One region of the Mesorhizobium sp. WSM4809 genome, then DNA from elsewhere that is predicted to be linked to it. Evidence: riboswitches for the same ligand, from Rfam matches in the RefSeq annotation. Region 1 holds a riboswitch; each other region holds the start of a gene.
The links. Region 1 has a riboswitch for cobalamin ahead of AC0L24_RS25015 (ABC transporter ATP-binding protein). Riboswitches for the same ligand answer to the same signal wherever they lie in the genome.

Region 1 (7,691 bases):
CCCTGGGCAGGTCGGAGAAGTCAGACACTTCGACGCCGGCGATGTAGTCGAAATTGCCGGCATCGTCGCCGTTGACGCAGACGCCATAGGCGACGTCGCCGGTCTCGCCCGGAATGTTGCCGATATAGGGGCCGAAGCGCTGCCACTGCATCGGGATGGCGGCGCTGGTTTCGCAGCTGTAGCGTTCGCCGAGGCCGGCGATCAGGAACGGCCGGCTGGTCTCGAAACGCGGCGGTTCGAGATTGGTGAGGAGGGACTGGTCCATCAGGATCGGCTCCACGAGGTCGAGCTTGTCGAGTGTGCCCTGCGCGCGCACCAGTTCCGGCGTGGTGCCGAACTGATCGCGGAAGGCGCGGGTGAACGCCTCATGCGAGTTGTAGCCGGCGTCGAGCGCGACGGCGAGGATGTCGGGCGCCCCGCCCGCCAGCTTGCGCGCCGCCTCGGTCAGCCGGCGTGAGCGCATGTAGCCCATCACCGACCGGCCGGTGGCGGCGCCGAAGGCGCGCGTCACATGAAAACGCGACACGCCGCTGCTTTGCGCGACATCATCAAGCGAGATCGCCTCCGGCAGATGGCTTTCGACGAACCACAGCGCTTTCTCGGTCGGGTCCATTTTCTCCTCGCATTGGCCGGATCATCCTGCCGTTTCCTGGCACGGCCAGTTTGATCGAAATTGCGCATCCCGTGCAATCTGCCCCGACGCCGGTCGCCATCCGGCCAACCGCCCCATGAGCTTTCGCTTGACAGCGACCGGCGTCATCTCTTAGGTATGTTATATTATTACATAAAGAGAGCATGCGATGCCTGTTTCCGTTAGCTGGCCCACCACTCCGTCCGAGAAATCCATTGCGAAGCGATCGGCGCAAATCTACGCTGAAGCGGTGATGGTCCCCGAGTCGAAAGGCGAGGGGTGAAAAGGGAACGCGGTGAGGCCTGCTCAGGTCGAGACCGTGGCTGCCCCCGCAACTGTAAGCGGCGAGCAAAATCCGTGAATGCCACTGGCCGGCAAGGCTGGGAAGGCTGGATGGCGCAACGACCCGTGAGCCAGGAGACCTGCCATCACTGAGTTGACCGGACGGGGTGTGCCGGGAGGAAACGCGAATCCCGGTCTTGTCGGCCGGTTCGCCAGCTTCCTTCCGTCGCCAGTTTTGGAAAGTGACGGAAAGTTGGACGGCTCCATCCATCGCATCGTCGTATATACGCTTTGCCGTCCCGGCAAGCCGGCGGGCAGCAGCCGATGACCGTAGCGCTTCTCGAAGCCCGTGACCTCTGCGTCACGGCGAATGGGCGGGATCTGGTTCAGGCGGTCAGCTTCTCGGTGGCCGCCGGCGATCGCCTTGCCATCATCGGTCCCAACGGCGCCGGCAAGACGACGCTGCTGCGCATGCTGTCGGGCATGCTGCGGCCGAGCTCCGGCGAGGTGAAGCTCGGCGGGCGCCGCCTGGACAGGATTTCAGCCGCCGAACGGGCGCTGCACATTGCCGTGGTCGGCCAGACCGACCAGCCCGATCCGCGGCTGGCGGTGATCGACTATGTCGAGCTTGGCCGGGTTCCGCACGCCGGGCTGCGGCGCAGGAGCGAGGAGCGCGAGATCGTCGTCGATGCACTGCGCCGGACCGGCCTGCTGCCGCTATTTGGCCGCACCATCGGCTCGCTGTCGGGCGGCGAGCGCCAGCGCGCCCAACTTGCGCGCGCCATCGCCCAGCAGCCAAAAATCCTGTTCCTCGACGAGCCGACCAACCATCTCGACCCGCGTGCCCGCGGCGAACTGCTCGACCTCGTGGCAGGCTTCGAGATGACGGTGATCGCGGTGCTGCACGATCTGGCGCTGGTGGCACCGTTCGCCACCAGGGTGGCGGTGATGAACCATGCCCGTCTGCAAGCGCTCGCCGCACCGCGCGAAGCGCTGACCCAAAAGCTGATCCGCGAGATTTTCGGCATCGATGTGCTGCGTCTGCGCCATCCGACCGAAGACCGCGAACTGACGGTGTTCGATGTGCCGAACCGTGCCGCGCCGCCGACGTGATTGAAGCCATTTCGTAGTCGACCCAATCCCATCCACAAGGAGCAAACCCGTGAAACGCCTGGCCTTTTCGCTTGTCTTCTCGCTGCTGGCCTCGACAGCCCTGGCCTTCCCGGTCACGGTCGACAGCTGCGGCAAGCCGCTGACCTTCGATGCGCCGCCGAAGCGCGCCGTCATCCAGGATCTCAACATGGCCGAGATGGCTTTCGCGCTGAAACTGCAGCCGTCGATCGTCGGCCTGACCGGCATCACCGGATGGTACAAGGTGGGTCCCGAATTCAAGGCCGAGCAGGGTTCGATCCCGGAACTGGCGCCGAAATATCCGACGCTCGAAAACCTCGTCGCGGTCGAGCCGGATTTCTTCTTCGCCGGCTGGTATTATGGCATGAAGCCGGGCGGCGAGGTGACACCCGATACGCTTGCCCCGCACGGCATCAAGACGCTGGTGCTGACGGAAAGCTGCGTGCATCTCGACAAGAGCCGTCCAGCCGCCTCGATGGACCTGCTCTATGGCGACGTCGAAAAGCTGGGCAAGATCTTCGGCAAGGAGGCCGAGGCGGAGAAGCTTGTTGCCGGCTGGAAGACGCGGCTCGCCGACATCACCGCCAAGGTCGGCAACGGCAAGGCAACGCGAGTGTTTCTCTATGATTCCGGCGAGGACAAGCCCTTCACCGCAGGCAAGTTCGCCATCCCCAGCGCCATGATATCAGCCGCCGGCGGCGACAACATCATGGCCGACATGGACACCAGCTGGGGCAACACGGACTGGGAAACGGTGGCGTCGCGCAATCCGCAATTCCTCATCCTGCTCGATTACCAGGACGGCGGCGGCTACAGGAAACTGCTTGATTTCCTGAAGTCCCACCCGGCGATGAAAGAAACGGACGCGGTCAAGAACGAGCGCTTCGTCGCCCTGCGCTATGCCGAGCTGACGCCCGGACCCGCCAATATCGAAGCGATCGACAAAATCGCCAAGGCCATGCATCCGGAAGCGTTTTGATGCCTGTCGCCCAAAAGTGCGCAGCGGTTTTGGGGCAACGACATGCATGAGCAAAAGATCCTGGAAGTGCGTCGCACGCGTCCTGACAGACACGACGCATTTCCAGGTTTGCGCCATCCGGCATTCGCGCTGGCCATGCTGGTAGGGGCGGCGGCGATCGCCGCTCTTGCTTTGCTGTCGATCGCCTATGGCTCGACGTTGATCCCGTTGGCCGACGTCGTTGCCTCGCTTGGCCGTGCGATTGGCTTCAGCGGGCACGACGTGGCCGGGCCGGTAGGCAAGATCGTCGTCGACCTGCGGCTGCCGCGCACGGTCCTGGCCATCTGCGTCGGGGCCGGTCTCGGCGTCGTCGGTGCGCTGCTGCAGACGGTGACCCGCAACGACCTTGCCGATCCGTTCCTGTTCGGCCTGTCGTCGGGCGCCGCCGCCGGTGCCGTTTCCGTCATCACCGTTTTCGGAGACAGTTTCGGCATCTGGACATTGCCGGTCGCGGCCTTCACCGGCGGCATATTGGCTGCCGGTGTCGTCCTGCTGCTGGTTGCGCGGGTGAGGGGGCAAGGCCCGGAGCGGCTGATCCTTGCCGGCCTTGCCGTGTCCTTCATGTTCACCGCCTTGACCAACTATCTTGTCTTTGCCGGCGATCAGCGCGCCGCCCACTCCGTGCTGTTCTGGACCATGGGTGGGCTCGGCCTGGCGCGCTGGGATAATATCTGGCTGGGCGCGCTGGGTGCGGGCACCATTCTGGCTTACGCGCTATGGAACCACCGCCGGCTCGATGCCTTCCTGGCCGGCGAAAACGCCGCCGAAAGCCTGGGCGTGCCGGTGGCGCGGATGCGCCGGATGACCTTTCTCGTCGCCGCCTTCTCGACGGCGATCCTGGTCTCGGTCGCCGGCGTCATCGGCTTCGTCGGGCTGATGATCCCGCATCTGTCGCGGCCGCTGGCGGGTCCCTTGCATCTGCGCCTGGTTGCCAGCTGTGCCGTCTTCGGCGCGGTGCTGTTGCTGGCCAGCGATCTTCTGGCCCGAACGCTGCTGCCGCCGCAGGAACTGCCGATCGGCATCATCACCAGCTCGGTCGGCGCGTTCTTCGTCGTCACCATGCTCATCCGCAACCGGCTGTGAGTGCGGTGGGCAACTGGGCGCCGGATCACACCGTCCAGAAATAGCGCACGAGGTGAAAGAACACCGGGGCAGCGAAGACCAGGCTGTCGGTGCGGTCCATCATGCCGCCATGGCCTTCGATCAGATGGCCCCAGTCCTTGACGCCCTGGTCGCGCTTGATGGCCGAGGCGACCAACCCGCCAAGAAATCCCATCGAGCAGGCGACGAAGGCCACGCCCGCTGCCTGTAGCGGCGAAAAGGGCGTGACGAATGACAACAACGCGCCCAGCAGGCTCGCCGACACCAGTCCGCCGATCGGGCCTTCCCAGGTTTTCGACGGCGAGACGTTCGGCGAAAAACGGTGTTTTCCAAAGAGCTTGCCGAAGATGGCGAACATGCCGCATTTGTGCACCAACGCTCGGGCAGGGTAAAAAGTTTAGGCTTGAAATAAATTTGGTCTGGTGCAACTCTCAATCGTCAGTCGAGAGCGTGGGAGGTCTCGCTGTGCCAAATGCCGGTCGCATATTCGATCGCGCCGGGTGCTGCCGCATATGCGGATGACCAGCCCGGCGTCGGCGCAAAGCCTCCCGGCAAGTTGCGTATTCAAACACACGCACGGCGACAAGACCGTGGCAACGAGCATCTAGGGGACAGCCGCAGAATGCTTGGACCGTCAGCGCATATCGACACTTTCACGCGCGACAACCTTCCGCCCGAGGAACAGTGGCCGAACTTCCTGCTCGATGGCTTCGACTACCCCGAATACCTTAATGCCGGTGTCGAACTGACCGACGTCTGGTCGAAAAGGGTCTGGGTGACCACACCGCGCCGATCGGCAATGGCCGGGCGCTGGCGCTTCAATCATGTCACCACAGTCGAACGCATCATCGGCATGAAACGCAGCACCGGCGGCACGTCGGGCGCTTCGTGTCTGAAGAGATGCTGGAGGTTGAACTGTTCACTGAACTCTGGAAAGTTCGCACCCGGCTCTAAAGCTATTTTATCTATATTGAAAACACTGGGAAGGAGAGAAAAATGAAGAATATCCTGGCATCCAGCATGTTCGCTTTGTCGCTGGCCACATCTGGCCTTGCCTATGCCGAACCCGTCAAGATCGGCGTCATCACCACGCTTTCGGGCGGCGGTGCGGGTCTCGGCGTCGACATGCGCGATGCCTTTACGCTGGCGATGAAACAGTCCGGCAACAAAGATGTCGAGCTGGTCATCGAAGACGATGCCCAGAAGCCCGAGATCGCGGTGCAGCTCGCCGAAAAGATGATCCAGAGCGACAAGGTCGACCTGCTCACCGGTATCATCTGGTCGAACCTGGCGATGGCGGTGGTGCCCAACGCGGTGGCGCAGGACGTCATCTATCTGTCGCCCAATGCCGGCCCGTCGGCGCTTGCCGGCGCCAAGTGCAACAAGAACTATTTCAACGTCGCCTACCAGAACGACAATTTCCATGAGGCGATGGGTCAGTACGCCAACAAGGACTACAAGAAGACCTTCATCCTCGCGCCCAACTACCCGGCTGGCAAGGATTCGCTGACCGGCTTCAAGCGCTACTACAAGGGCGAGCTGGCAGGCGAGGCCTACACCCAGATCGGCCAGGCCGACTACGCCGCCGAGATCGCCCAGATCCGCGATTCCGGTGCCGACTCGGTGTTCTTCTTCCTGCCTGGCGGCATGGGCATTTCCTTCATGAAGCAGTACGCCCAGTCGGGCGTGAACATCCCGGTCATGGGTCCTGGCTTCTCCTTCGACCAGGACATTTTGCCCGCGGTTGGCGACGCAGCCCTCGGCGTCAAGAACTCGGCGAGCTGGTCCAGGGACCTCGACAACGAAGCCAACAAGCAGTTCGTCGAGGCCTTCAAGGCCGAATACAATCGCCTGCCCTCAATCTACGCCGCCCAGAGCTGGGATACGGCGAACCTGATCCTGTCCGCGCTGTCCAAGGCCAGTGTTAAGGACAAGGACGCGTTCCGCGCGGCCCTCAAGGCAGCCGATTTCAAGTCGGTGCGCGGCGAGTTCACCTTCAACACCAACAATCATCCGGTCCAGAACATCTACGTCCGTGAGGTGGTAAAGGAAGGCGATGTCTTGACCAACAAGATCATCGCCACCGCCTTCGAACACCACAAGGACGCCTATGCCGACCAGTGCAAGATGTAGCCCAAGGCTGCATCCGCTTTGCTAAAGTGCCGGCCTCGTCATCGACGGGGCCGGGGCCGCGGCGAGGCCGCATCGCCGTATCTTGCAGCGGCTTGCTTCGGCATTCCCCGCCTTGAACCACAGTCCGGATCTTTCATTTGTCCATCGCCCTTCTGATCGAACAACTTCTCAACGGGCTGCAGCTCGGAGTGATGCTGTTCCTCATGGCCGCCGGCCTGACGCTGATCTTCGGAGTCATGGGCCTGATCAACCTCGCCCATGGCTCGCTCTACATGGTCGGCGCCTTTGCCTGTGCCACGGTCGCCGCCGCCACTGGTTCGTTCTGGATCGGTCTGGTGGCGAGCCTGATCGCTGCGGCAGCCGCCGGTGCGGTCATGGAGATCGTTGTCATCCGCAGGCTTTATGAGCGCGACCATCTTGACCAGGTGCTGGCGACGTTTGCGCTGATCCTGATCTTTTCGGAAGGCACGCGCTGGCTGTCTGGCTCGTTTCCGCTTTATCTCGACATCCCACCGCTGCTGCAAGGCGCGGTGCCCCTGCCCGGCGGTGGCCAGTACCAGCTCTACCGCCTCGCCATTATCGGCGTCGGCATCGCCGTTGCTGTGGGGCTCTATCTGCTGATCTCGCGCACCCGTCTCGGCATGCGCATCCGCGCCGGCGAATCCGACCGCGAGATGATCGCAGCCCTCGGCGTCGACATCCGCACGCTCTACACTGTTGTCTTCGCGCTAGGTGCTGCCCTTGCCGGCCTTGCCGGCGCGCTGGTCGGTGCGCTGCAATCGGTGCAGGTCGGCATGGGCGAGCCAGCACTCATCCTCGCCTTCGTGGTCATCGTCATCGGCGGCATCGGCTCGATCAAGGGCGCGCTGTTCGGTGCCATCCTCGTCGGCCTCGTCGACACGATGGGCCGCTTCCTCCTGCCCAAGGCGCTGGCGTTGATGATGCCGACGGCACAGGCCGGGCTGATCGGTGCCTCACTTGCCTCCATGCTGATCTACATAGTCATGGCCCTGATCCTCGCTTTCAGGCCAAGCGGCCTGTTTGCGGCGCAGTCGTAAGGGCCACCATGAGCCGCGAAACCATCATCAATATACTGCTGGCACTTCTGCTGCTAGCGATCCCGTTCAGTGCGTCTGCAATGGGCGAGCAATTCTACGTCACGCTTGCCACGCGCATTACGATCCTTGCGCTCGCTGCTGTCGGGCTCAACATCGCGCTTGGTCTTGGCGGGCTGGTATCCTTTGGCCACGCCGCCTTCTTCGGCCTTGGCGGCTATGCCGCCGGCATCCTGGCGACCCATGCCTTCAACGCCGAACCGCTGTTGTTTGGCCTGCAAGGCACGACCTCGATGCCGGTCATCTGGTCGGTGGCTATCCTGGTTTGCGGCCTTGTCGC
Region 2 (7,691 bases), on a different contig from region 1:
CTGGCTGCCGGTGCCGGCCAAGCATCTGGCGCAAGCGGTCAATGTCCAGCAGGGCGACGAGGCTTCGCTGCTCGAGCACTACCGGCGCTTTCTCACCTTCCGGCGTGCCCATCCGGCGCTCGCCAAGGGCGACATCACCTTCATCGAAAGTGAGGACGACACCGTCGCCTTCACGCGCCGCGCAGGCAACGAGCAGATCGTCTGCGTCTTCAATCTGGGAGCCGGGCCGGCCAAGGTTGACCTTGGCGGCCGATCGCTGCAACCTCTGCCCGGGCACGGATTTTCGGGGCAGGCGAACAGCGGTTCCATCGAGCTTGGCGGCTACGGCGCCTGGTTCGGGCGTCTCGACTGAATTCCAATCACTGGAGGAAACCAAATGGCCGATGTCACGCTAAGACAAGTGAAGAAGTCCTACGGCAATCTGAACATTCTCCACGGCATCGACCTCGATATTAAATCGGGCGAGTTCATCGTCTTCGTCGGCCCGTCGGGCTGCGGCAAGTCGACATTGCTGAGATCGATCGCCGGGCTCGAGGAAATCACCTCCGGCGAGCTTAGAATAGCCGGCGAAGTGGTGAACGACGTGCCGCCGTCGAAGCGCGGCATCGCCATGGTGTTCCAGTCCTACGCGCTCTACCCGCACATGACCGTCTACGACAACATGGCGTTCTCGATGAAGATCGGCAAAGAGAACAAGGCCGAGATCGACCGCCGCGTGCGTCAGGCCGCCGAGATCCTGCAGCTGACCAAATATCTCGACCGCCTGCCCAAGGCGATGTCGGGCGGCCAGCGCCAGCGCGTCGCCATCGGCCGGGCCATCGTGCGCAATCCGAAGGTGTTCCTGTTCGACGAGCCGCTTTCGAACCTTGATGCGGCGCTGCGAGTCGCCACCCGCATCGAAATCGCCAAGCTCAAGGAATCGATGCCCAACACGACCATGATCTACGTCACCCACGACCAGGTCGAGGCGATGACGCTCGCCGACCGCATCGTGGTGCTCAAGGACGGCCATATCGAGCAGGTCGGCACGCCGATGGACCTCTACAAGAAGCCCGGCAATCTGTTCGTTGCGCAATTCATCGGCTCGCCGGCCATGAATATCCTGCCCGCAACCATCGACAAATCAGGCAATCCGACCGTCGTCAGCCATGTCGGCGGACGCAAGGCAACCGTGCCGATCGCGACGCCGGCTTCGGCGAAGGGCGCTGCGGTTAGTTTCGGCGTGCGGCCGGAGGACCTGATCATCGCCAGCGGCGCGGACTATCTGTTCGAGGGGACGGTCGACTATGTCGAGCAGCTCGGCGAGGTTCAGCTGGTCTATGTCGACATCGGTCGCGCCGACCTCCCGCTGGTGACCAAGCTGCCCGGCAATGTTGAGGTCAAGCGCGGTTCGACATTGCGGCTGAGCGCCAATGGCGAGGACCTGCATCTCTTCGACGCTGACGGACGGTCGTTTGCCCTTCATGAGGCTGAAGCGAAGGCGGCCTGAGGCAGAACCGCGTCTTGGACAAAAAAGAGCAGCGGGCCAGGCCCGCCGCTCTTTTTTTGAAGATCAGCTTCGACTGTTAACGGCCGAAGAGATTCCGGTCGCTGCCCTGAGGAGCGGACTTCTCTACGTCGCCCGACGAATTGAGCAGCTTCTCGACGAGGCCACCGCTGTTGCGGACCGAGTTCGTATGCGCGCTGTCAACCGAAGTAACCGCAGGCTGGTTGGCGCCGTTGGAGCCAAAGTTGTCGCTGCCGGCGAAGGCACTGCCGGTGATGGCCAGAACGGCGGCGGCAGCAATAAGGATCTTGTTCATTTTAGTCTCCTGAATTCTGGATTTCGCCAGACGGCAGACACAGCTGCCGTCGCTTGCGAAATTGGTTTTAGCGACCGAAGAGGTTACGGTCGCTGCCCTGAGCGGGTGTCTGGGCAGCCGGTTCCGAGGTCTTGGTGGAAGCCGTGTACGACTGGTCCACAGCGGCGGCAGGCTGGTTGGCGCCGTTCGAACCGTAGTTGTCGCTGCCCGCGAAAGCGCTGCCGGAGATGGCCAGAACGGCGGCGGCAGCAATGAGGATCTTGTTCATCTTAAATACTCCTGAATGTCTGAATTTCGAATGTCTGAATTTCGAATGTCTGAATTTCGCCAGGGCAGCGGGCGAGCCCGCCGTCGACTGGGAATCGGCTGTTAGTTGTTGCCGAAGAGGTTGTGGTCAGCACCCTGGGCAGGCGCCTGAGCAGCCGGTTCCGACTTCTTGGTCGAAGCGGTGTACGAGCTGTCGACAGCAGTGGCTGCCGCGGCGTTCGAACCGTAGTGGTCGCTACCAGCGAAGGCGCTGCCGGAAATGGCCAGAAGGGCTGCGGCAGTGAGAATGATCTTTTTCATTTTTGTACTCCAGTATCGTCTTTTTCCGTCCGTCTAGCGGCGTGTCTTGGAAATGAAATCGCGTCGTTCGGACAGCCCCGATGTGGGAGGGCAACCCCGCCTTTTCCAATCACGAAGTTGTTCCGTGTGGACCATGAATCCACACCTTGAAATTGTGCCAGGGGAATCTAGAGAGGCATTTTTCCTCTCTATATCAGCATGTTAAGTTTAACCATCCGATGGATCACTGACTGTTTCAAAGGCCCGGCGTTCACACCGTCCTGCACGCACCGTCAACAGAAACGAACCGTTCGGTTCGATTTTAGGTCAAGCTAATAGTCACTTTTCGAAACCGTTAACCTTTTTTGACCCCGCCAAGGGTCGGATTCGGGAAGATCGCAGCCGGCAAGTGGCCGCCCGGGAGGCGGGATTTCGGCCCCAGACGATCTGCGGTGACGTTTCGCATGCCGTGTCGCGCCGCATGGATACGATGTCGTTTTCATGCCGACGGCGCGCCAGCGATCGTGGTTAGATCATACCCATCTCAGGTGCCGCTTCGTGACGACGAGGCGGAGAATTGGGAAGCCGGTCAGAATCCGGCGCTGCCCCCGCAACGGTGGTGGAGTTCAAGTCGCAACGGGAGACCACTGGGCAACTGCCTGGGAAGGTGTCGCGATGGTCCGCAAGGACAACTCCAGAGCCCGGAAACCAGCCCGAGATTTTTAGACTCGACTGATCGCGGTGGGCGGTCAAGAGGTGGATAGCGCATGTCCGGCACCTAGCCGGCCTGGGTTTCAATCCTTCCTCCATCACCACCAGTTCAGTCCTTAGAAACGAGGACAGGACATGGATACCCGCAACGACATGCTGAGGCTCCTGAAGGGGCGCCGGCAAGGCTTTTCGCTGGAGCAGCCCTTCTACACCGATCCAGACTACTTCAAGCTCGACATGGAGCTGATCTGGTATCGCGACTGGCTGTTCATCGGCCATGATTGCGAACTGCCGAAGCCGGGCAGCTACATCACCGTGCAGATCGGCGACTATCCGGTCGTCCTTGTCCGCGACCAGCAAGGCAAGATCAACGCCTTCCACAATTCCTGCCGCCATCGCGGCAGCCGCGTGTGCAACGCGGAAAAGGGTACGGCGGCAAAGCTCGTCTGCCCCTATCATCAGTGGACCTATGAGCTGGACGGCCGCCTGCTGTTTGCCCGCCAGATGGCCGACGGTTTCGACAAGAGTGATTTCGGCCTGAAGCCGGTCGCCTGCGAGAGCGTCGGCGGCTACATCTTCATCTGCCTGGCCAAGGAGCCGGCGGATTTCGCGCCGATGCGGGCGATGATCGAACCTTATCTTTTGCCGCACCGTTTGCGTGAGGCAAAGATCGCCTTTGAGAGCACGATCATCGAGAAGGGCAACTGGAAGCTGGTCTGGGAAAACAACCGCGAGTGCTACCACTGCGTCGCCAATCACCCCGAACTGTGCAAGACCTTCCCCGAGGCTCCGACCGTGACCGGCGTCCAAGGCGCCGACAGCGACCCTGAAATGGTCGCGCACTGGGCCAGATGCGAGGCATCAGGCTTGCCGAGCAAATTCCGCATCGATCCGGCAGGGCAGTACCGCGCCACCCGCGCGCCGCTGCTGCGCGATGCCGTCAGCTACACCATGACGGGAAAACGGGCGGTGAAGAAGAACCTGTCCGACAGCGTTTCAACCGACCGCATCGGCTCCTTGCTGCTTTATCATTATCCGACAACCTGGAACCATATCCTCGGCGACCATGCCGTCACCTTCCGCGTGCTGCCGATCAGTGCCACGGAAACCGCGGTGACGACGAAATGGCTCGTCCACAAGGATGCGGTCGAAGGCGTCGACTACGACCTCGCTGAGCTCACCCATGTCTGGACCGAGACCAACGACCAGGACCGCCGCATCGTCGAGGAAAACGCCTTCGGCATCCTGTCGCCGGCCTACGAACCAGGCCCCTATTCGGAGCTGCATGAGGGCGGCGTGATCCAGTTCGTCGAGTGGTACGCGTCGTTCATCGGGCCGCGCCTTGCCGAAGGCGGCCGGCCGGCCCTGCGCAGCGTCGCCTAGCTCAGGGGACAAGAGGATGAATGCGATGACGGACCTTGGCCTCTATCGCCATCTCGACCAGATGACGCCCTGGAACGACCGGCTGCAGGTGCTGGAAGTGATCGGCGTCAGCGACGAAGCGCCGGACGTGAAGACCTTCACCTTCCGCTCCGACAACCAGACCTGGTTCCGCTACAAGCCGGGCCAGTTCGTGACGCTGGAACTGCCGACATCGGACGGGCCGCTGATGCGCACCTACACGCTGTCGTCCTCGCCGTCGCGGCCGTTCTCGATCGCGGTGACGGTCAAGGCACAGGCGGGCAGCACCGGTACGCGCTGGATGTTCGACCATCTGACGCCCGGTTCGCACGTCAAGGCCTACGGGCCGACCGGCGACTTCTCGCTGCATAGCCACCCGGCGGCCAAATATCTGTTCATTTCGGCGGGCTCCGGCGTGACGCCGATGATGTCGATGCTGCGCTGGTTGAACGACTGTGCGCCATGGACAGATGTCGGCTTCGTCAACTGTGCGCGCCGCCCGGAAGAGATCATTTTCCGCAAGGAACTCGAGCTGCTCGGCAGCCGCATGCCCGGCCTGTCGCTCGGCTTCATGATCGAAGAGCGGTCGAGCCGCGAGGGCTGGTTCGGCCATATGGGCCGCATCGACGCGATCCGGCTGCCATTGCTGGCGCCCGATTTCCGCGAGCGCGAGATTTTCTGCTGCGGCCCCGATCCCTTCATGCGCGCCGTGCGCGGCATGCTGGACGCCGCCGGCTTCGACATGGCGAAATACCATCAGGAAAGCTTTGCTGCGCCTGCCGTGGAGGAAATCCCGGCGCCGTTCTCGCCGCCGGCGGAAGACGGCGTGGCTGCTGCTGTCGAGGCCGTCACACCAATCCGGTTCTCGCTTTCCGATGTCGATGCCGAATGCGTCGCCGGCCAGACCGTGCTGCAGACGGCACGCGCCTCTGGGGTGCGGATTCCCGCCGCCTGCGAGTTCGGCCTGTGCGGCACCTGCAAGGTAAGGAAGGTCGCCGGCGATGTCGAGATGAGTCACAATGGCGGCATCCTCGATCACGAAATCGAGGACGGCTTTATCCTCGCCTGTTGCTCGAAGCCGCTTTCTGCGCTTGAAATCGAAGCGTGACCGGCTGCGCTCGCCCCCAAGCCTGCGCCATCTTGCCAAAAACCCTGCAAATGGTTAGACGCCTGCAACGGTGGGGTTGACCGTAAGGCCCGAAGATCATCTCCGCGGCCTGCTCGGCGGGGAGCAAACATGCGACAATCCGGCATCTATGCCATTGCCAGCAAGGATATCGTCTTTGAATCCTTCGACGGCGAAGCCGTCGTTCTTGACCTGACCACGGGCAAATATTTCGGCTTCTCTGATTCAGGCAGCAGACTTTGGGATGCACTGTCGTCCGGCGTGCCTGCCTCCGAACTGGTCGGCGCCACGACCGGCATTGGCGCCCTCGATGCCGCCGCGATTGACGGCTTTGTTTCACAATTGCTCGAATTCGGTTTGCTGGCGGCCGTAACCGATGGCGTGGCAAGACCGGCTCCAAGCGAATTGCTGGCTCAGCTCGCCGCTGCCAGAGAGCCCCTCAAGGTCGACATCCATGACGATCTCGCCGATCTCATTGTCGTCGATCCCATCCACGAGGTCGAGGAGCCCCTCGGCTGGCCCGCGGTGAAGCAGGCCAACTGAAGCGCCCATCAGGTTCTCGTTGCCGGACAGCTCCGGAACAGGCAGACCCATGCCGAACGTCACTCTCGAAAACTTGGTTGACTACGCACGCCATGTCCTGGCGCAAGCAGAGAGCAGCGCCGCGCATTATCCGCTGACCTGCAAGGTGGGCTTGCCGCATCTGGATCTGACCGCGCATGTCAGCGCCGGCGCATTGGCGGATGCCATCGCTCATGGCTTTGTCCCTGCTCCGGGCAACCGAACGCCTGCCGATATCTGCCGCGTCTTCGTCGCACATCCCGGCATAGACGGCATCGCGGCACCGGTCAGTTGGGGCCAGGGGCCCTTCACGCAGCATGGCTTCGCCACCCGGCTGGCGGAGGCCGGATTGCGCGGCAACCATTTTCACGACCTGGATTTCTGGCAGTTCTATGATCCGCAACGTCGCGTTGGGGTGCAGTTGATGGCTTCGGCCGATGCCTTTCCACCGTGGGAGCCGGGAGCGCCGCTGCGCCCCTTCCTCCATTGGGAATATGCGGCGCGCGGCATGCGCCTTGCCCATGCCGGCACGCTCGGGGCCAATGGCAAGGGCGTGCTGTTGGCCGGCGCGGGCGGGGCCGGGAAATCCGGAACCGTCGCCGCCGGCCTCCTCAACGGACTGGACAGCGTCGGCGACGACTATGTGCTGGTCGACCTCTCCAACGGGGTGACTGCCCGCCCACTGTTTTCAACACTCAAACAGGATCCCCAGGGGTTCGTTCGGCTTGGGCTGAAGCATCGGCTGAAAGCGCATGGTCCGCTCAACTGGCAAGGCAAGCATGCTTTTCACATTGATGACATCGCGCCTCGGCCGGTGCCCGAAACTCTGGACATCATCGCGCTGCTGGTGCCACATATCGGCGGAGGCGAGGCAAGTTCGATCGTGCCGGTGTCGCGCAGGGATGCCATGATTGCCTTGGCGCCGTCGGGCATAGCGCAGATGCCGGGCGAGCGGGAGAGCGGCTTTCGCTTCTTCAGCGACCTGACCCGCCTGCTGCCGTGCTATCGTCTGTCGCTGGGGACGCAGCCACAGGAGATAGCCGGTACGATTGCCGACTTTCTCACGCGGGGCGCTTCGTGAAACTGAGCGTGATAATGCCCGTCTACAACCGTGAGCGCTATGTCGTTTCGGCATTGCGCTCGCTGGTGCGGCAGCGGGACGCCGCCGATCTCGACATCATCGTCATCGACGACGGCTCGACCGACGGCTCTGCTGAGGCCGTGCGCTCGATGATGCGCGAAAACCCCTGCATCCGACTGTCCCAGCAATCCAACATGGGCGTGGCCAAGGCGCGCAACGCCGGGCTGCGGCAACTGCCGCCGGATGCGGAGTTCGTTTCGTTTCTGGATTCTGACGACATCTCGCTGGCCGGACGGTTCAAGAAGGACCTTGCACGCTTCAGAGCAGACCCCGGACTCGAGCTGACCTATTCGCTGATGACGCTGGTCGAGCGGATTGACGATGAGCGGCTGAAACCGGCAGCCGACAGCCGCACGATGACGCTTCGGGGAATTTCGCTGAGCGCCGCCGTGTTCAGCAGAGG
Region 3 (7,691 bases), on a different contig from region 1:
TATGCCAAGCTCGATCAGGACATCGCCTCCGGCCTGATGTCGATCAACGCGGTCAAGGGCGTCGAGATCGGCAACGGCTTCGAGGCCGCCCGCATCACCGGCGAGCAGAATGCCGACGAGATGCGCATCGGCAATGACGGCAAGCCGGTGTTCCTGTCCAACAATGCCGGCGGCATCCTCGGCGGCATCTCGACCGGCCAGGCGATCGTCGCTCGTTTCGCCGTGAAGCCGACCTCCTCGATCCTGACGCCGCGAAAGTCGATCGACAAGGACGGCAAGGACGTCGAGATCATGACCAAGGGTCGCCACGACCCATGCGTCGGCATCCGCGCCGTGCCGATCGGCGAAGCAATGGTTGCCTGTGCTATCGCCGATCATTATCTGCGGCATCGGGGACAGACGGGAAGGGAATAGGGGAATAGGGGAATAAGGGAATAGGGGAATATGTTGCGCTCTTAGCCCGGCCGGCCAATCTTTTTGCTTTTCCCTATTCCCGTACTGCCCTACTCCCTTATTCCCCTGCGAGCGAAGCGAGTACCCATGCCTTACGACCAGAAGAAAATCGTCGAAGCCCTGCGTGCTTTCGAACGCGGCGAGATCGTCGTCGTCATGGATGATGACGGGCGCGAAAACGAGGGCGATCTGATCGTCGCCGCTGTCCACTGCACGCCCGAAAAGATGGCGTTCATCGTTCGCCACACCTCCGGCATCGTCTGTACGCCGATGCCGCGCGAAGAAGCCAAGCGGCTGAACCTTGCGCCCATGGTCGCCGACAACGATTCCGCCCACACCACCGCTTTCACCGTCAGCGTCGATTTCAAGCATGGCACCACGACCGGCATCTCGGCCGAAGATCGCACTTTGACCGTTCGCAATCTTGCCAACGGCAATGTCGGTGGCTCGGATTTCGTCCGCCCCGGCCACATCTTCCCGCTGATCGCGCGCGAAGGCGGCGTGCTGATGCGCTCCGGCCATACCGAAGCAGCGGTCGATCTGTGCAAGCTCGCCGGCCTGCCGCCGGTCGGCGTCATTTCCGAGCTGGTCAATGATGACGGCACCGTCAAGCGCGGCCCGCAGGTGCAGGCTTTCGCCGAGGAGCATGGGCTGAAGCAGGTTTCGGTCGCCGACCTCATCGCCTACCGGCAACGTAAGGAAACTCTGGTCGAACGCGTCGCTTGCTCGGAAATCGACACGCTCGGCGGCAAGGCACAGGTCTTCACCTACACGCTGCCGTGGGACTCCATGCACCACGTCGCCATCGTCTTCGGCGACATTCGTGACGGCGAGGAGGTCCCGGTGCGCCTGCATTCGGAGGATGTGGTGACCGATGTGTTCGGCACCAGCCACCGGCTCGACGCCATCATGAAGGAAATGGGCGAGCGCAGGCGCGGTGTCATCGTCTATCTCAGAGAAGGTTCCGTCGGCGTTGCGCATCAGGAGCGCAAACGACCGGCAAGCGGCGACCGCGAGGATCACGAAGAGGCCCGCCGCCGCGAAAACGAGTGGCGCGAGATCGGGCTTGGCGCGCAGATCCTCAAGGATCTCGGCATCTCCTCGATCAACCTGATCGCCTCGCGCGAACGCCACTATGTCGGCCTCGAAGGTTTTGGCATCCACATCGCCAAGACCGAGATCCTTTAGGATATATCGATATTCAGGTGAGGCCGGCCTGCAAATGGCGGCTTTCTGCGCTTTCCGGTGCTCACGGACCGGAAAGTCCGCTGCGCTCCGGTTCTCGAAATCCATCATTTTCGACTCGGCCTGACCTGAATCTCAACATATCCTGGCGGTCACTCGGCCGGAACGGCGGCAGCCTCGCACCCATCCAGGTCGCATTCGCGGGTGGCAAGGCTGCGTTGGCCAAGCAGCACCGTGGCCAGTGCGATCGTGCCTGAAGCCACCGACACCCAGAACCCGCTCTGGGCGCCGAACGCATCCACCATCGCGCCGGCGGCGAACGAGCCCAGCGCCATGCCGATGCCGATGCCGGTCATGACCCAGGTGATGCCTTCGGTCAGCATCGCTTCCGGCACATGCCGCTCGATCAGGCCGAACGCGGTGATGAAGGTCGGCGAGATCGCCACACCGCTGATGAACACGGTCAGCGCCAGCAGCGGCACGGTGTCGGCGGCGAGCGGCAACAGCGTGCCGAGCGCGACGAGGGCGACTGCGATGGCGAGCTGGCGTTGCAGCGGCGCCTTCAGGCTGAGCGCGCCGACGATGATGCCGAGCACGAACGATCCCAGCGCATAAACTCCGATGACAAGGCTGGCGGCGCCGGGTTGGCCAAGCTCCTTGGTGATCGCCACGGTGGTCACTTCCGTCGTCGCGAAGGTTGCGCCGATGAAGATCAGGGCGAGGGTGATGATCTGAACCGGCCGCAGGCGGATCGCCGAGCCGCTTGAGTTATGGTCGACCGGCCGCACCTGGGGCTCGGTCGAGCGTTGCAGGATGAAGGCCGCTGATCCGAATGCGAGAAATAATGTGCTCACCAGAACGCCGGCTTCCGGGAATAGGGCGGCACTCAGGCCGACCGATAGCGATGCCCCGGCGATATAGACCAGTTCATCGGCCACCGACTCGAAGGCGAATGCGGTGTTCATCTGCGGCCGCCCCCGGAAAATCTCCGTCCAGCGCGCGCGCACCATCGCAGGTATGCTTGGCATGGCGGCGGCCAGCAGTGCCGATACGAACAGCGTCCAAACCGGCCAGTCCTGGTTGGCCGCCGCTATGAGGACGGCGAAAGCCAGCACCGCGATGATGGTGGTGGGCACCACGATCCGTGTCTGGCCCAGGCGGTCCACCAGTCTCGATACCTGCGGCGCGACGAAGGCGTTGGCCAGCGCGTATGTCGCCGAGACGGCTCCGGCCAGCCAGTATTCGCCACGCGTCTGCGACAGCATCGCCACGATGCCGATGGGCGCCATGGCGATCGGCAGGCGCGCCATGAAGCCGGCGGCCGCAAAGCCCTTGGCGCCGGGGGCACGAAAGATTTCCGCGTAGGGATTTTGCATCGGTTGGTTCCTCGACAAAGGACGATTGGGCAATTACATACGGAGCGTATGATTATTAAATAGAGCATACGCCGCGTATGTCAATTGGCATACGTTGCGTATGTGAATAGGGCCAGAAGCCATGCACAGACCCCGCAAGGAGATGATCGCCGAGACGCGCGCAAAGCTTATCGCGGCGGCCCGTCATGCCTTCGGCACAACAGGCTATGCAGAAGCCTCGATGGATGATTTCACCGCTTCGGCCGGGCTGACGCGCGGCGCGCTCTATCATCATTTCGGCGACAAGAAGGGGCTGCTGCAGGCGGTCATAGCCCAGATTGACGGCGAGATGGCGGCGCGCATCAATGAGGTCGCGTCGAGAGCACCGACCCGCTGGCAACATTTCGTGGACGAGTGCTCGACCTATATCGAGATGGCGCTGGAGCCGGAAATCCAGCGCATCATGTTCCGCGATGGCCCGGCCGTGCTGGGGGATCCAGCGCAATGGCCGAATGCCAGTGCGTGCATCGCTTCAATGACCGACCATCTGACCGCGCTGCAGGAGGAGGAGGTCGTTGTCTCCAGCCTCGACCCCGAGACCGCCTCGCGACTGATCATCGGAGCGAGCAGCCAGGCGGCGCAACGGATCGCCAATTCGAACGACCCCGAAGCGACGTCGAAGAAGGTGGTGACGGCGTTCAAGCAACTGCTCGAAGGCCTGCTCAGGAAGCCGGATCCGGAGTCGAATTGAAGTTCCCACCGGAGCTTTCGTGCCGGCATCTGTTCCCGATAGGAATTTTTTCTTGACTTCGTGCCCTCAGCTAAGGTACATATTCGTCCATGGTGCCGATTCGCGCCAGTGACCCGCCGCACAGGCGGGTTTTTCGTTTGATGCTCCGTCAGCCAACGCGCCGGCGAAAGGCTACGAAAGAAAACCGTCAGCCCGAATTCGTCGCCCTTCGTCAGGGGCCGGCAATTGACAATCGCCGGGTTGAGTCCATCCTCTTCCACCATCTCTGAGGCGGAGATTCGGGGCACATGTGGGATTTTGAGATCGGCCGGTCGGTGTCCATCATGATGCGGACCTGGCCGTTCATCGTCTTTCGCATGATCGTCTATTTCGGCATCACGCTGGCCTACATCATGGCGACCGGCACCGGTGCCTCGGTCGGCTATGGCGTCGGCCATATCTCCACCGATCCCGACGGGCCCATGTCCTTTGCCCTGTGGGGCGGCGTGGTCGGGTTTGGCATCGTCTCGATCGCGGTCTACTGGATCCGCGAATACATCCTCTATGTCGTCAAGGCCGGCCACATCGCCGTCATGGTTCATCTGATCGACGGCCGCGACATTCCCGGCGGTCAGGACCAGATCGCCTATGCCAGGGATATCGTGACCCAGCGTTTCGCCGAGGCCAACATCCTTTTCGTCGTCGACCAACTCGTCAAGGGCGCCATCCGCGCCATCACCGGACTGCTCGGCGGCATCGCCGCCTTCCTGCCGATACCGGGCCTGAGCGGCCTGGTCTCCTTCATCAACACGGTGATCCGCCTGTCGCTGACCTATGTCGACGAGATCATCCTCGGCTACAACATCCGCATCAATTCAGCCTCGCCCTTCGAGACGGCGCGCCAGGGCGTCGTGCTCTATGCCCAGAACGGCAAGGTCATGGTCAAGAACGCCGTCTGGCTGGCGGTCATCATGTGGGGCGTGTCGTTCATCATCTTTCTGATGATGCTGGCGCCTGCCGGCGCGATTCTGTTCCTGATGCCTGGCCAGCTCGCCGGCTGGGCTTTTGTGCTCGCCATCGTCTTCGCCTGGGCATTCAAGGCGGCGTTCATTGAACCCTTCGCCATCGCCTGCCTGATGCAGGTCTATTTCAAGACCATCGCGGGCCAGGTGCCGGATCCGGCCTGGGACGCCCGGCTGGCCGAGGCGTCGTCGAAGTTCAGGGAGCTCAAGGACAAGGCGCTCGCCTCCTTCGGCGGTTCGCGCTGGGCTACGGCCGGCGCCACACCCTGATCGGCCGGGCGGGTGATGTCTGGTGAGGCAGAAACGGTGTTGAGGCGCGCCACGGCGGATTTGAGCTGTGTCTCGCCTTGCCCGGAAAAGGTCTCGCTCATGATCAACTCCGGCAGCGGCAGCCGCCGTCCCCAGCCATGCGTTTCAAGGTCCGGTTTGGGAGCGAACTCGGAAACACGGCCGACGCAGAGATAGGCGATCGGCGTTACGTGGTCCGGAATGGCCAACAGCCGCTTTAGCGCCTGCGCTTCGATGATGCTGACCCAGCCTACACCGACGCCCTCGGCACGCGCGGCCAGCCAGAAATTCTGCACCGCGCAGACGGTGCTGTAGAGATCCATCTCCGGATTGTGCCAGCGTCCCAGCGGCGAACCCTTCGAGCGCTGCCTATCGCAGGTGATGCAGATGTTGAGCGCGCTTTCGCAGATGCCTTCCAGCTTGAGCTTGCGGTACAGCGCCTGTTTTTCCGCCTCGATCGCCGGCAGCTCCTGTTCGCGCGCGGCCAGGAACAGGTCGCGCACCTCCGCCCGTCGCTCGATGTCACGAATGACGATGAAATTCCATGGCTGCATGAAGCCGACCGATGGCGCGTGATGGGCAGCAAGCAGCAGCCGCGCCAGCACGTCGTCATCGATCGCGGTGGGCAGGAAATGGCTGCGCACGTCGCGCCGCGTGAACATGGCGCGATAGACCGCATCGCGCGCATCCTGGTCAAATCCATCGTCAATGGCAGCGGTCATGTGTTCCGGCATCGCTTGTCCCCTTGCGATTGCAGATTCAAAACTGTCAGAGCGTAGTTTGTGCGTCCAAGTAGACGCACGTCGCTCTGATGTCGTCCGCCTGACCATGCGGATGACAATGCCTGCCAGGCCGGTCTTCTGGCTTGGGATCAACCCGCGTCCGGTGCCTTCCCGTCATCGACAGTGGCATTTACCGGCGCGGTCCCCCTCACAGCGTTGGGCACGCCACGGAATTCAACCGTGTTCCCGATTCTCCCGCTTCCGGCGGGCACCAGGCAGTACCAGGGACCTTACGCCGAAGCGCCGGCGAGGCCAATGCCTGCGGCGACGCGAATGGACGCAGTCGATTTTCCCCAGCGATCAAGCAGCAATGCATGGCCATAGCGGCGCCGGGGCACTAGATAGGGAGCATGACCACCCGTCTCTACACCCATCCGATCTTCCTCGAGCATCTCACGCCGCCCGGACATCCCGAGCGGCCCGACCGCTTGCGTGCCATCGAGCGCGTGCTCGATGAGGAAGCCTTTGCCGGGCTCGATCGTATCCAGGCGCCGGAAGGCGACGAGGCCACCATCCTCTACGCGCATCCCGCCGATTTCGTCGCCCGCGTGCGCGCCGCCATTCCCGACGAGGGGATTGCCCGCATCGATGCCGACACCACTGCCAGTCCGAAGAGCTGGCAAGCGGCGATCACCGCGATCGGCGCCGCCAACGCCGCCGTCGATGACGTCTTTTCGGGCCGCGCCGACAACGTCTTCGTCGCCGCCCGGCCGCCCGGCCATCATGCCGAAAAGAGCACCGCCATGGGCTTCTGCCTGTTCAACACGGCGGCGATCGCGGCGCGCTATGCGCAGAAGAAACACGGTGTCGAGCGCGTTGCCATCGTCGACTGGGACGTGCATCACGGCAATGGCACGCAGGACATTTTCTGGGACGATCCGTCGGTGCTCTATTGCTCGACACACCAGATGCCGCTTTATCCCGGCACCGGAGCGAAGAACGAAACGGGCGCCGGCAACATCGTCAACGCGCCGCTGGCGCCGCAGACTGGCAGCGAGGTGTTTCGCGATGCCTTCCTGTCGCGCGTCCTGCCCGCGCTCGACAATTTCGCGCCCGACCTGATTATCATTTCGGCGGGGTTCGACGCGCACCACCGCGATCCGCTGGCCGAGATCAATCTGACCGAGGATGATTTCGACTGGGCGACCGGCCAGCTGATGCAGCGCGCGGCACGCCACAGCGGCAACCGGCTCGTCAGCCTGCTCGAGGGCGGCTACGATCTGCAGGGATTGGCATTTTCGGTCGCCGCCCATGTCGGGCGACTGATGAAAGGATGAATGATGGCCGATGAGACCAACGAAGACGTCAAGGCGATGAGCTTCGAGCAGGCACTCGATGCGCTGGAGAAGATCGTCGATGATCTGGAGCGTGGCGACGTGCCGCTCGACCAGTCGATCAGGATCTATGAACGTGGCGAGGCGCTGAAGGCGCATTGCGACCGGCTGCTGAAGGCCGCCGAGGACAAGGTCGAGAAGATCAGGCTGTCGCGCGACGGCAAGCCGGTCGGAACGGAGCCGCTCGACGCGGATTGAGGCCCGGTCCGAACATAGGCTCGCCTCACCGGTTTTTGGACATGATCATGATCGAGGATATAACTCGTCCCGATTGAAACAGCTCAAGGACAAGAGGAGATACGGAAGCGATGTGCAGAAACATCAAGACCCTGTTCAATTTTGATCCGCCGGCAACCAATGACGAGGTGCGCGACGCGGCCCTTCAGTTCGTCCGCAAGCTGAGCGGAACGACGCGACCCTCGAAGCAGAACCAGCACGCCTTCGACCATGCCGTCGAAGCCATCGCGGCCTCGGCGCGCGAACTGCTCGATTCCCTGGAAACCCATCAGCATCCGCGTAATCGCGAAGAGGTGGCGGCCAAG
Region 4 (7,691 bases), on a different contig from region 1:
GGCGGTCTACGGTTTCGGCAAATTCGGAGGCGCCACGCGGGCCGTGGCGCATCTGTCCCGATATGAAGCGTGGATTGACGGCGCGGGCGCGCACCACCCGCGATACGGCCTCACTGAGCGAACGCGGCTTGGGCTTTTGCGGGTCCGTGGTGTCGAGCACGATGACGTCGGCATTCCTGCCGAGCGCCGCAAGGGCGGCCGAAAAGCCGCCGATGAAAGCGACCTCGGCGGAGCCTTCGAGGATGTCGCGGCCGGGGTCGTCGCCGGTGTGGACGAGAAGATCGGCCTCGGCGATGCGGGTTTCGAAGACGCCGGGCACCGATACGCCTTCGCCCTTGGCACCGCCATAGGCATGCGAGGTGGCGTCGAGATAGGCGCGGCCGATTTCTTCGCGCGCCACCCAGTTACCGGAGGACAAGATATCCTCGACGCCGGCGCCGTATGTGCCGGGTGAGGTGCCGAAGATGCGCGGGCTGAGCTTGCCATCGGCACGGGTTTTGGCCGCGAGCGGGTTTTCCGAGTCCTCCTCGTCGCGGGCGGCCACCGCGTTGGCGGCGGCATCGATCAGTGCGATCTGGGTCGGGAACATGTCGCGGAACAGGCCCGAAATGCGCCAGGTGACATCGACGCGCGGCCTTCCGAGCGTGGCCGGCGGCAATACCTCGATGCCGGTGATGCGGCCGGTCGCCGAATCCCATTGCGGCCGGCAGCCCATCAGAGCCAATCCTTGCGCGATCTCCTCGCCGCCGGTGCGCAGTGAGGCCGAGCCCCACAGGTCGATGACCAGCGAGCGCGGCCAGTCGCCATGCGACTGCATGTAGCCGCGCACCACTTCCTCCGCCGCTGCCTTGCCCAGATCATAGGCGGTCGGCGTCGGCATGGTGCGTGGGTCCGAGGTGAACAGGTTGCGGCCGGTGGGCAGAACGTCCGAGCGACCCCGCGCGGGCGCGCCGGCCGGGCCGGCCTTGACGTGGCGGCCATCGAGCGCGGCGAGCAGCGCCGCTTTCTCGGCGTCAGCGCTTTGTCGCCGCATGGCGTCGGGCTCGTCGTCGGGCGCGCAGCCATAGATATGCAGCCCGTCCTTGATGGCGAAATCCTTGAGGTCGCAGAGCCAGGCGTCGATGCGGCGCAGCGCTTCGTCCGGAGCGTCGGTCCCGGCGACGCCCGCGTCGGAGGCGAGACCGGTCTTTTGTGCGGTGTCGACGATCAGTTTCGCCAGACGGTCGCGGCGGCGGCGGTCGAGCCCGTCGGCCTGGGCATATTCGTCGACCAGCCGCTCGAGCTTGTTCTGGTTTTCGTCAAGCCCGGCGCCGGTCAGCGGCGGTGGCAGATGGCCAAGGGTGACGGCGGCGATGCGGCGCTTGGCTTGCGCCGCTTCGCCTGGGTTGGAGACGATGAAGGGATAGATGACGGGCAAGGGACCCGTGACGATCTCGGGAAAGCAGTTTTCCGACAGAGCAACGGTTTTGCCCGGCAGCCATTCCAGCGTGCCGTGTGCACCGACATGCACCAGCGCATGGACGCGGAGCGACTTGCGCAGCCACAGGCCGAAGGCGATCAGCGCATGACGTGGGGGGAGCGTCGGATCGTGGTAGTCGGTGCGGCGGTCGGCGGAGCGGCCGCGATCCGGGGCGAGTGCTACGGTGATGTTGCCGAAGGTCGCGGCGCGGAAGGGGAAGCTTCGGCGCGAGGCGCCCCCCTCTGTCCTGCCGGACATCTCCCCCTCAAGGGGGGAGATTGGCAGTTTTGACGCTCCGCCCTCTCCTGCAACATTGGAGATTGGCGAAACCGGTAATGACAGCGCAATCTCCCCCCTTGAGGGGGAGATGTCCGGCAGGACAGAGGGGGGCGCCTCGCGCAGACCCGTCTCATCTTCCACCTTCCCCCAAGCGGCTTCGACTGCAGCAATTGCCGCAGTCGGCAATTCGGTCGAGAAGGCCATGTAATCCTGGAAGGCCAGCCCGTGCTCGCCCGTTTCCAACATACCCAGCAACTCACGCGGCGTCTCCGGAATCCCCTCAACCCCGTAGCCCTGATCCCGCAGGTCCTGCAGAATGGCCAGCACGCTGGACGGCACGTCGAGGCCGACGGCATAGCCGGTGCGGCCGGGGGCGCTGGGATAATCCGGCATCAGGATCGCCAGCTTGCGCTTGGCCCGGGGCGTCTCCCGCAACCGGATGAAGGCCGCGATGCGGTCAGCCACTTGCGCCACGCGATCCGGTTCCGGCCGGTTGGCGAAAGCGCGGTGGCCAAGTGCTGGATCGATCTCGCTCTCGCCCTTGAAGGAAATGGCGCCGGCCAGGATGCGGCCGTCGAGCTCGGGCAGCACGACATGCATGGCAAGGTCGGCGGGCGCCAGGCCGCGCTGGTTGTTCTCCCAGATGTCGCGGCGGGTGGTGGCGACGATGACCTGGAAGACCGGCACGCCGGCGCGGTCGAACAAGGTCTCATTGCCCGGTTCGGCACCGGACGCGAAAGCGGTAGCGGTGACGATGGCGGCGGGTTTCAGTGAGGCGAGTGCTGTTTCCACGAAGGCCAGGGATGCCGGGTCCTTGAGGCTGGAGACGAAGATTGGGACCGGGTTGATGCCGCGCTGTCGCAGAGCTTCAAAAAGTGCGTCGATTGGCGCGACATCGGCGGCCAGCAGCATCGAGCGGTAGAACAGGATAGGCACGACCTTTCCCTCCCCCTCGAGGGGAGGGTGGCCCGCAGGGCCGGGTGGGGTCGGTACGACCGGACGCGGCGTTTCTTTGAGTCGGCGCGCCTCGGAGAGGACCCCACCCCCGGCCTGCGGCCGGACCCTCCCCTCGAGGGGGAGGGGGACGACGCCGCGGCCGGGTTCGTAGTAGCCAGCTTTGGGCACGGCGACCGGTTCGACGAAAGGCGCATCCGACCCCGCCAGCCGCGCCAATCTCCGCACCAGCGCGCTCATATTCGCCGGGCCGCCCTCGCGGAAATAGTCGAGCAGGCCGTCCAACTCTTCGCGCGGCAACGTCGAGGCTTCGATCAGGCGCAGATCCTCGTCGCGGCATTCGCCGGGCAGCAGTGCCAGCTTTATGCCGCGTTCGCGGGCAGTCGAGGCGAGCTGGTCGCAGCCGTAGCGCCACCAGTCGTAGCCGCCGAGGATGCGCACCAGGATGATCTTGGCGTGGCGGGCGACGCTGTCGACCCAGAGGTCGACGGACATGGGATGGCGCAGGTCACGCAGGGCGGCCAGCCGCATCGAGGGCCGGCGGCCGGCATCGGCCTTCCAGGCGGCTGCCAGTCCGGCGAGATCGCTGTCGGTGAAGGACAGGGCCACGATATCCGCCGGCGTCTGCCGCAGATCGACCGGCTCGGCGAGGTCGTCGAGCGAGGCGGATGTCGTGGTGAGGATGTGCATCGCGACCCGTGTCCGAAATCAGCCGGCGAGTATACGCTCGATCGCCGGGCGGTTCAGCCCCTTCAGGCCGATGACGACGAGACGCGAGCGGCGGTCGTCCTGCGCGGTCCAGGCGCGGTCATAGTAATGATTGACGCGCGGCCCGACGGCCTGCAGCAAGAGCCGCATCGGCTTGCCGCCGACTTCGACGAAGCCTTTTACGCGCAGCACGTTCTCTTCTTCTGCGACGGTGGCGACGCGCTTTGCCAGCTCGTCCGGATTGGCGATCGAGGCAATGTCGACGATGAAGGTGTCGAAGTCGTCATGCTCGTGGTCGAACGCGCCGTCATGATGGGACTTGCGGTTCTCGATGTCGTCCTCGACGGCCAGACCGAGCCCGAGCAGCACCGAGGGATCGACCTTGCCATGCGACGTCGGCACGATCTTCACGGCGCGGGCGGAGTGTTCGTTGATGATGGCGTTGGCGCGGGCGGTGCCGGCTGCGTCCATCAGGTCGCTTTTCGACAGGATGATCAGGTCGGCGCAGGCGATCTGATCCTCGAACAGTTCTTCCACCGGGTCGTCGTGGTCGAGCGTCTCGTCCCCGGCGCGCTGCGCCTGCAGAGCATCCATGTCGTTGGCGACGCGGCCTTCGGCCAAGGCCGGCCCGTCGACCACGGCGATGACGCCGTCGACAGTCACCCGGCTTTTCACGCTCGGCCACTGAAAGGCCTGGACCAGCGGCTTGGGCAGCGCCAGGCCCGAAGTCTCGATCAGGATGTGGTCGACCCTCGGCGTCAGCGACAGGATCTTGTCAAGCGCCGGGACGAAATCATCGGCGACGGTGCAGCAGATGCAGCCATTGGCCAGTTCGACGATGTTTTCCTCCGGGCAGGTGTCGATGCCGCAGCCCTTCAGGATCTCGCCGTCGATGCCGATGTCGCCGAATTCGTTGACGATGATGGCTATGCGCTTGCCGCCGGCGTTTTCCAGGAGATGGCGGACCAGCGTCGTCTTGCCGGCGCCGAGGAAGCCGGTGACGACGGTGCAGGGAACGCGGGAGAGGTTCGCAGACGAATCTGGGGCAGTCATGGTCAGTCCTTCAGCAGGTCGAGGGGAGGGATGCGGGCAACGAGGCCGCGCTTCAGGCTATCGGGGCGGCCACGCCAGGGAATGAGACCGTCGGTCGAGGTGGCGAAAAGCTTGGCGCCCGTGACGAGGTCGGCGCCGCTGGTCTCGGTCAGGTCGCCAAAGACATAGCTCCAGCAGCCGTCGCGCAGGATGGCGGCGCTGAGGCGCCGCTTGCAATTGCCAAGGCATTCGACGCTGCGGATGCGGATGTCGTCGCCGGATGCGGCGCGGCGCGTATCCTCCGCCAGCAATTCGCCGGCGCGGGGATGAGCGTCGGAGCCGGTCTCATCGCGACAGGAGGCGCAGACGATGATGGTGACGCCGGCCAAGGCATCATCATGGCCGGACGAAATATCCGCTGTGCCAGCCGAAAAACTGCTGTCGTGGTCCAAAGATCGGGCTCCTTGCCCGGAAACCCGCCGGGCGATCGGATTCTAAAGTCGCAGACGGCAGGTCTCCTGGCTCGCGGGTCATCGCCTTGGGTAGCCGCCTTCCCGGGAACTCCCAGTGGCTTTCGGCCTTGGCTCTTCGCTTACAGTTGCGGGGACAGCCGCGGATTTGGGATTTTGCCCCGCACCGCATTCCCTCTTAGCTCTTGCCGTTGCGGGCAAGAGACCATCTGACCCGGATTTAGGCTTTTGCGGGCGGCGGTGTCAACGCGAGCTTACGACATGGCGATGTCGGCCAGCGCCGGACCCAAATCGCCGGCCGGGGTCACTTCCATGCGCTCAAGACCAAGCCAGCCCTGCATCTGCTTCAATTCCTCGAACAGTTCTGCAGCGGTTTCAGGCGGCGCACCCGGCTCGGCATAGGCCGCATGGACCCGCAGTATGCTGGCCGGACGGTCGGCCTTGAGGTCGACGCGTGCCACGATCCTGTCGCCGAGCAGGAACGGCAGGACATAATAGCCGTATTGCCGCTTGTCGGCAGGCGTGTAGATCTCGATGCGGTAATGGAAATCGAACAGCCGCTCGGTGCGCGATCGTTCGAAGACGACCGGATCGAAGGGCGCCAGCAGGGCGCGGGCCTCGACTTTGCGCGGCAGGCGGGCGTCCCGGTGAAGATAGGCCGGCTTGTCCCAGCCTTCGACACGCACCGGCAGCAATTCGCCTGTTTCGACGAGCTCCTCCAGCCGGCCCTTCATGTCCGCCGGCGAAAGCCGAAAATAATCGCGCAAATCGCCTGAAGTCGCCACGCCGTGGGCGCGGGCGGAAATGCGCAGCAATTCGCGGTGCGCGTCCTCAGGCGTCGGCACCGGCAGATCGAGGACCGCCTGCGGCAGCACGCGCTCGGGCAGATCATAGAAGCGCTCGAAACCGCGACGGTGCGCCGTGGTGATGCGTCCGGCCCAGAACAGCCATTCGAAGGCATGCTTGGCGTGGCTCCAGCCCCACCAGCCGCCCGAGCCTTTCTGGCCTTCGAGCGCGGAAGCGGCGATCGGGCCGCGCTCGGCGACCTGGCGGTAGATCTCCTCGATATAGGCGGCATGTTCGCGGCCCCATTTGGCGAGCCCCAGATACATTTCCTCGCCGCGCTCGGCGCGCTGCATGCGCCAGCGCATCAGCGGGTACGTCTCCACCGGCAGGAAGGAAGCCTCATGCGCCCAGTATTCGAAAACCGTGCGCTTGCGTGTCACCGCGGCATTGTCGAGCAGCGAGAACGGGTAGGGGCCAAGGCGCGAATAGAGTGGCATATAATGAGCGCGCACCACCGCGCTAACGGAATCGATCTGCAGCAGGCCGGTGCGGGAGAGGGTGCGGGCAAAATGCCGGCGGTCGGGCGTGCCGGTCGGGCGGGGATCGAGAAACCCCTGGGCGGCAAGCGCGATGCGACGGGCCGTGGGGAGCGAGATCTTTTCCTTCATGCAGGCATCACTTTGAAGTGTTTTGACCGAGGGTCGAATGGCTGATTCCAACCCATGCTAGCAGGGTTTTGGCGGCATCCATGTCAGGAGAGAAAAGTGGAGTAAAAAGCGAAGGAAATCAAACAGGAGCGGATCGGACCAGTTTGCCGCGATATGCCGTCCAGGTCGGTGTTTTGAACAAGGTTTGACTTGCTTCGCTGGAAGTGCTGCGCTAACCCTCGCCGCGTTGCAGCATAGGCCCTTAAAACGGTTCAGCGGTTAAACTGTCACGCTTCCGCATTAGGGTCCGGTGCTGTAATCAAAGTGGATTGCGCCAACGGAAAGCCGAGCATGAACGCACTCTTGAGCTCATACCTGCCCATCGTCCTGTTCATAGGCGTGGCGCTGGTTGTCGGCCTGGCGCTGCTGGCCGCGCCCTTCCTGGTGGCCTACCGCAATTCCGATCCCGAAAAGCTTTCCGCCTACGAGTGCGGTTTCAACTCGTTCGACGACGCGCGCATGAAGTTCGACATCCGTTTCTACCTGGTGTCGATCCTGTTCATCATCTTCGACCTGGAAGTGGCCTTCCTGTTTCCGTGGGCGGTGTCGTTTTCGAAGATCGGCATGCTCGGTTTCTGGTCGATGATGGTGTTTTTGGCGGTGCTGACCATCGGCTTTGCCTATGAATGGAAAAAAGGAGCGCTGGAATGGGATTGAACGACAGTTCAGGCACCCTCGTCGCGCCGAAGCCCAAGGGTATTATCGATCCCAACACCGGCAGGCCGGTGGGGGAGGACGATCCCTTCTTCCTTGAGATCAACAACGAGTTGGCCGACAAGGGCTTTCTGGTCACTTCGACCGAGGCGCTCATCACCTGGGCGCGCAGCGGGTCGCTGATGTTCATGACGTTCGGCCTCGCTTGCTGCGCGGTCGAGATGATCCACACCTCGATGCCGCGCTATGATTCGGAGCGGTTCGGCGTCGCGCCGCGCGCGTCCCCGCGCCAGTCCGACATCATGATCGTCGCCGGCACGCTGACCAACAAGATGGCGCCGGCGCTGCGCAAGGTCTACGACCAGATGCCGGAACCGCGCTACGTCATCTCGATGGGCTCCTGCGCCAATGGCGGCGGCTACTACCACTACTCCTATTCGGTGGTGCGCGGCTGCGACCGCATCGTGCCCGTCGATATCTATGTGCCCGGCTGCCCGCCGAGCGCCGAAGCGCTGCTCTACGGCATTCTTCTCTTGCAGAAGAAGATCCGCCGCACCGGCACGATCGAACGGTAAATCCATGACCGCATCCCTGAGCGAACTGTCGAACTATCTCGGCGAGAAGCTGATCGGCCGCGTGAAC

Region 2: linked by a shared signal. The riboswitch ahead of AC0L24_RS16130 (aromatic ring-hydroxylating oxygenase subunit alpha) and the one ahead of AC0L24_RS25015 (ABC transporter ATP-binding protein) in region 1 are both predicted to bind cobalamin.
Region 3: linked by a shared signal. The riboswitch ahead of bluB (5,6-dimethylbenzimidazole synthase) and the one ahead of AC0L24_RS25015 (ABC transporter ATP-binding protein) in region 1 are both predicted to bind cobalamin.
Region 4: linked by a shared signal. The riboswitch ahead of AC0L24_RS17875 (DUF1636 family protein) and the one ahead of AC0L24_RS25015 (ABC transporter ATP-binding protein) in region 1 are both predicted to bind cobalamin.

Annotation. Positions count from the first base shown of each region.
Region 1 covers NZ_JBVVQW010000012.1:140,562-148,252, reverse strand. The annotation lists gene AC0L24_RS25020 (AraC family transcriptional regulator) at 1-613, opposite strand, end outside; cobalamin riboswitch at 869-1,075, shown strand; gene AC0L24_RS25015 (ABC transporter ATP-binding protein) at 1,238-2,026, shown strand; gene AC0L24_RS25010 (ABC transporter substrate-binding protein) at 2,076-3,023, shown strand; gene AC0L24_RS25005 (FecCD family ABC transporter permease) at 3,159-4,145, shown strand; partial or broken gene AC0L24_RS25000 (phosphatidate cytidylyltransferase) at 4,171-4,512, opposite strand; partial or broken gene AC0L24_RS24995 (2-aminobenzoate-CoA ligase) at 4,786-4,970, shown strand; partial or broken gene AC0L24_RS24990 (tryptophan 2,3-dioxygenase family protein) at 4,972-5,117, shown strand; gene AC0L24_RS24985 (ABC transporter substrate-binding protein) at 5,160-6,296, shown strand; gene AC0L24_RS24980 (branched-chain amino acid ABC transporter permease) at 6,434-7,354, shown strand; gene AC0L24_RS24975 (branched-chain amino acid ABC transporter permease) at 7,363-7,691, shown strand, end outside.
Region 2 covers NZ_JBVVQW010000005.1:443,914-451,604, reverse strand. The annotation lists gene bglA (beta-galactosidase BglA) at 1-352, shown strand, start outside; gene AC0L24_RS16150 (ABC transporter ATP-binding protein) at 377-1,489, shown strand; gene AC0L24_RS16145 (DUF680 domain-containing protein) at 1,566-1,802, opposite strand; gene AC0L24_RS16140 (DUF680 domain-containing protein) at 1,870-2,070, opposite strand; gene AC0L24_RS16135 (DUF680 domain-containing protein) at 2,172-2,369, opposite strand; cobalamin riboswitch at 2,878-3,079, shown strand; gene AC0L24_RS16130 (aromatic ring-hydroxylating oxygenase subunit alpha) at 3,195-4,442, shown strand; gene AC0L24_RS16125 (FAD-binding oxidoreductase) at 4,468-5,568, shown strand; gene AC0L24_RS16120 (PqqD family protein) at 5,698-6,129, shown strand; gene AC0L24_RS16115 (serine kinase) at 6,179-7,228, shown strand; gene AC0L24_RS16110 (glycosyltransferase family 2 protein) at 7,243-7,691, shown strand, end outside.
Region 3 covers NZ_JBVVQW010000001.1:494,419-502,109, forward strand. The annotation lists gene aroC (chorismate synthase) at 1-414, shown strand, start outside; gene ribB (3,4-dihydroxy-2-butanone-4-phosphate synthase) at 541-1,641, shown strand; gene AC0L24_RS02190 (MFS transporter) at 1,791-3,014, opposite strand; gene AC0L24_RS02195 (TetR/AcrR family transcriptional regulator) at 3,136-3,744, shown strand; gene AC0L24_RS02200 (hypothetical protein) at 4,032-5,015, shown strand; partial or broken gene bluB (5,6-dimethylbenzimidazole synthase) at 5,138-5,863, opposite strand; cobalamin riboswitch at 5,867-6,046, opposite strand; gene AC0L24_RS02210 (histone deacetylase family protein) at 6,166-7,092, shown strand; gene AC0L24_RS02215 (exodeoxyribonuclease VII small subunit) at 7,096-7,347, shown strand; gene AC0L24_RS02220 (DUF2277 domain-containing protein) at 7,458-7,691, shown strand, end outside.
Region 4 covers NZ_JBVVQW010000006.1:266,388-274,078, reverse strand. The annotation lists gene AC0L24_RS17885 (cobaltochelatase subunit CobN) at 1-3,382, opposite strand, end outside; gene cobW (cobalamin biosynthesis protein CobW) at 3,401-4,453, opposite strand; gene AC0L24_RS17875 (DUF1636 family protein) at 4,456-4,884, opposite strand; cobalamin riboswitch at 4,924-5,127, opposite strand; gene AC0L24_RS17870 (winged helix-turn-helix domain-containing protein) at 5,157-6,356, opposite strand; gene AC0L24_RS17865 (NADH-quinone oxidoreductase subunit A) at 6,687-7,052, shown strand; gene AC0L24_RS17860 (NuoB/complex I 20 kDa subunit family protein) at 7,043-7,624, shown strand; gene AC0L24_RS17855 (NADH-quinone oxidoreductase subunit C) at 7,629-7,691, shown strand, end outside.